DNA from 2 places in the Clostridioides sp. LIBA-6622 genome. Region 2 is predicted to be linked to the other one. Evidence: riboswitches for the same ligand, from Rfam matches in the RefSeq annotation. Region 2 holds a riboswitch; the other holds the start of a gene.
The links. A riboswitch is a leader RNA that binds a small molecule or an ion and turns the genes downstream of it on or off. The one in region 2 is predicted to bind glycine.
Positions count from the first base shown of each region.

Region 1: linked by a shared signal. The riboswitch ahead of gcvPA (aminomethyl-transferring glycine dehydrogenase subunit GcvPA) and the one ahead of ACTG47_RS12560 (GrdX family protein) in region 2 are both predicted to bind glycine.

Region 1 covers NZ_CP196998.1:1,754,971-1,757,451, forward strand. Annotated here, with positions in the region: gene ACTG47_RS08350 (VOC family protein) at 1-301, opposite strand, end outside; glycine riboswitch at 796-901, shown strand; gene gcvPA (aminomethyl-transferring glycine dehydrogenase subunit GcvPA) at 1,111-2,481, shown strand, end outside.
Region 2 covers NZ_CP196998.1:2,658,216-2,660,696, forward strand. Annotated here, with positions in the region: gene trxB (thioredoxin-disulfide reductase) at 1-748, opposite strand, end outside; gene ACTG47_RS12560 (GrdX family protein) at 844-1,215, opposite strand; glycine riboswitch at 1,319-1,430, opposite strand; gene ACTG47_RS12565 (M3 family oligoendopeptidase) at 1,761-2,481, opposite strand, start outside.

The sequences.
Region 1 (2,481 bases), 900 kb from region 2:
CTGTGGATTGTATTGGGTTAATTGTAATACTTTCAAACTCCATGTTTGAATAAGCTCTTTTTAGCTCATCTTCGTTATCAAATTGGAGGCATAACTGATATCCTCCAGACCTTGAAACTCCATCACTATTGCCAAAATCATTTAGTATGAGCAATTCATCATGAATTGTCAGTTCTGCATGAACAACAAGATTTGAATTGGAATCTTCAATGAGTGTTTTAACATCAGCATATAGAGTGTTCTTATATAACTCTATCGCCTCCTTACAATTTCCGTTAAAATATATATGCGTTGCCAGCATTAAAATTCCTCCTGTATTTTATATTACACTATCATTCACATTATCTGAATAAATGTTATTTGTATTATAACATAACTAGTTGAAAAAGGATATTGACAGTCCCATGTCGATAACCTGAAAGCATATTTAATGCTTTTTTGCTGTTTAAAAGTGTGTATAAATATAAATTTGTTAATGAGAAAAAATCTTATTTTTCACAAAGATAAAGTTGCAAACGATTCTATTGTATGTATAAATATATCTTTAACATAATATAGTAAATTACAATATAACTTTACTTTTAGTGTTTTATATGACATGCTAATAATAAATTAAATAAATATATTATTTTACATTAATATATAACATATACGTATAAAAGTTAATATTATAAAAGTAGTATAATTGATAATAAAAACTTAACAAAAAAATTAATACATAAAAAAAAATAAATATAATGTGTTGACATTTAATCGAAATATTCATACAATAAAAATGAAAATAAATATTTCCAAATGAGATTAGCGAGAGAGACCTTTATATAAAAAGGCGCCGAAGAAGAAATTTAAGAAAATGCCAATTCTTAGAGAAACTTTCAGGCAAAGATATCGCTAATTGATGGGACTCTGGAGAGACTTAGGTTAGTACACTATAAGTCACCGAAGAAGCAAAATAATATTAAATTATTAAATCTTTCAGGTATACAAACAGGGATATATAGGCTAGGATTATTTTCTATGCTGATATATCTTTTTTTTATGAAAAAGTATATGACATAATATCAAAATTACTTAAATATAGTGGGTCTAAATTTATGGGGAGGGTTATATATGAATGAATTGAAAAGAGTACCTTTGTATAATATACACAAAGAGCTTGGAGCAAAACTTGTTGAATTTGCTGGTTGGGAGATGCCTTTAGAATATGAAGGAATAAATAAAGAGCATGAAATGGTTAGAAAAAGTGCAGGTATCTTTGATGTATCTCATATGGGAGAGGTACAAATAAAAGGAGTAGATTCAGAAAAATTTATACAGAATTTAGTTACAAATGATATAAGCACATTAAAGATAAATGACATTATATATACACCTATGTGTTATGAAAATGGTGGAGTAGTCGACGATTTATTAATATATAAATTTGGTGAAGAAGATTATTTATTAGTAATAAATGCAGGTAATATAGATAAAGATGTAGCATGGATAATAAAGCAAAGTAAAAGATACAATGTAGACATACAAAATGTTTCTAATAAAGTTAGCCAATTAGCAGTTCAAGGGCCTAAGGCAGAAGAAATTCTTCAAAAAATTACAGACATAGATTTAAAATCAATAAAATTTTATAAATCAATTCCATCAGTAAAAATATGTGGTTTAATTTGTTTAGTTTCAAGAACAGGATATACTGGAGAAGATGGATTTGAGATATATTGTAAAAGTGAACATACAGAAATAATTTGGAATGAAGTTTTAAAGGTTGGAGGAGAGGACATATGTCCTGCTGGTCTAGGTTGTAGAGATACTTTGAGATTTGAAGCAGCTCTCCCTCTATATGGTCATGAAATAAATGAACATATATCTCCAATTGAAGGAGGATTATCCATTTTTGTAAAAACAAATAAAGAAGATTTTATTGGAAAAACAATCTTATCAGAAGAAAAAGAAAATGGAGCAAAAAGAAAATTAATAGGATTTGAAATGCAAGGTAAAGGGATGCCTAGAAATGGATATGATATAAAGATTGGTGACAAAACAGTAGGTTTTGTAACAACAGGATGTGCATCTCCAACAACAGGAAAGATTTTAGGTATGGGAATTATAGATTCTGAATATGCAAAATCAGGAAATGAAATAGGTATAGCAATCAGAAAAAAAGTTGTTCCTGCCATGGTAGTTAAGAAACCTTTTTATAAAAAGCAATATAAAAAAGATACTACTATATCGAATGAAGAAAATAAATTTTCATATATACCTGCTACAAATGAAGATAAATCAAAGATGTTAAAGGTAGTAGGGTTAAATTCAGTTGATGAATTATTTTCAGATATACCAGATGAAATAAAGTTAAAAAGAGATTTAAATTTGGAAAGTGGAAAATCTGAATTAGAAGTAAGTAAAATAGTAAAGAGGTTGTCGGAAGAAAATTTAAGTTTAGAAGACTTAACTTGTTTCCTTGGAGCTGGTGCATATGACCACTAT
Region 2 (2,481 bases):
CAGTTTGAGCATCTAATCCAACGAAAACAAATACTCCCATTGTTCCATCTTCTTCATCTGCAAAATATTCATGAGTTTCTCCAGTAATTTTATTTTTAAATACAACTGACTCTAATATTCCATCACCTTTTATTTCTTCTATTACTGTATCTAATAAGAACTCTATCTTTGGATTAGCCTTTGCTTTTTCTTCAACACTCTTAGCACATCTAAATCCTTGTCTTCTATGTACAATTGTTACTTTTCTAGCAAATTTAGTTAAATACATTGCTTCCTCTAATGCACTATCTCCTCCGCCTACAACAAATACTTCAAAATCTTCAAAGAAGTCTGCATCACAAGTTGCACAATATGAAACACCTTTACCAGTAAGTTCTTTTTCCCCTGGGCAACCAATTTTTCTTGGAGTTACTCCTGTTCCTATTATTACTGCTTTAGCTCTATATTCTGCTTTTTGTCCTTTTAAAACTTTTATATCTCCATCTAGTTCAGTATCTACAATGTTATCTCTTAGAATTTCTGCTCCAAACTCTTTGCATTGTTCAACCATTCTAGCTATTAGACTTGGTCCCGTTGCATTTGGAACTGACCCTGGATAATTTGCAATTTCATGTGTTATTACAATTTGCCCACCAGTCTTGTCTTTTTCTAGGATTAGAGTATTCAACTTTGCTCTTGCTCCATAAAGCCCTGCTGCAAGTCCTGCTGGTCCTGAACCAATTATTACTAAGTCATACACATTTTCCATTTTGACTTATCCTCCCTAATTATATTTCTCATTTTATTTAATATTAAATTAGATTTAATATTTAGGCTTCTTTAATAACTTTTTAACAAGTTTTTTTATTCATACTGCATTCTTTGTATTGTATTATAAAATATATCATAATCAATTACTCTAAAGTCATCTTGAACACTTTCTGTCCAGTTTGGAGTCTTTTTATTATTCTGAAATTTACTTGCAGTGATGATTGCTTCTTCAATTAAGGTTAAAGAGTTTATATCCAAACGATTTCCTCTTTTTAGTATAACAGTTCTATAAGGTGTTTCATTTGGTTTTACACTCCCATAGAGTGGATGAGATAAAAGTTCATATCCTTCATGTATCAAATCTCTACTTGCTTCTAAGATTCCAATATAAGTTGTGTCTTTAAACAAAACTTCTCTTTCTTGAACTTCTTCTCTTACTTTCGGATTATTTGTAATTATTATCATTTTTTTACTCTCTTTCAATCTTTTATTTATTACTTGATAAATAAAAAACAGGAAAAACAAATCTCCCAATTTGTCTTCCCTGTTAAAATCATTTTCAGAGCCCCGTCCAAGTACAGTCATTTTTACCTGAGAATTTCATCTAATCTTTTGGGTAAATAGGATTAAATTTGTCCCTTCGGTCGCTTTTTTATAAAGCAGTCTCCCATACTCTTCATCCGGATTATTAAGTTATCAGAAAATTGAAAATTAAGCAATTTATCCTTTGTTTTCTATAAATAGCTTTTTTCTATCTCTGTTGACTTAAGTATATAAACATTCTATAAAATTTGCAATAGTTTTTTTATATGTATTTTGTATACATTTTTACTTTTTTTTCCAAATGTTGATATTGCATATTTCCTGTATTTTCTTTTTTTTTTAAGCACAAATCTTTTTTGGTTTATTTTATCAAATCGATTAAAAGTATAACTATTTTCGTATCAAACCTTTAATTTTTATATATTTTTTAATTTTTCACTTTTACACAATAAAATTCTCATAATTGTTTATAATTTGCTATCATTTACTTCATCAAACCAGGATTTAACATCGCCTATTATAGACTTAATACAGTCATTATCAAATGGTGAATATAAATTCCCCATACTTACAATATCTAAAAATGATTTTGTTCCTCCAACTTTACAAATATTTATATAATCTTGCCATCCTATATCTCTATCTCGAATCATTTTTTTCCAAAATTGTAATGCACAAATTTGAGCTAGTACATAGTCTATGTAATAAAACGGATTTTTAAATATATGACCTTGCTTAAACCACCAACAACCTCTCTCTAAAAAAGAATTATTATCATAACTTCTATGAGGTAAATATTTTTTCTCTAAATATCTCCATTTTTCTTTTCTTTTTTCCTTATCCTCGTTGGGATTTTTATAAACATAATGCTGAAACTCATCAACAATTATTCCATAAGGTATAAATTTGACTGCTGTCGACAAGTGAGTAAATTTATATTTATCTGTATCTTCTTTAAAAAACAAGTTCATCCATGGCCATGTTATAAATTCCATACTCATTGAATGAATTTCACAACTATCAAGTGTGGGAAAATTAATCTCTGGCATATCAATCCATCTAGACATGTATAACTGGAACGCATGTCCTGCTTCATGTGTTAATACATCTATGTCATCATAAGTTTGATTAAAATTAGAAAAAATAAATGGTGACTTATAATCTGGTATGTAAGTACAATAACCCCCA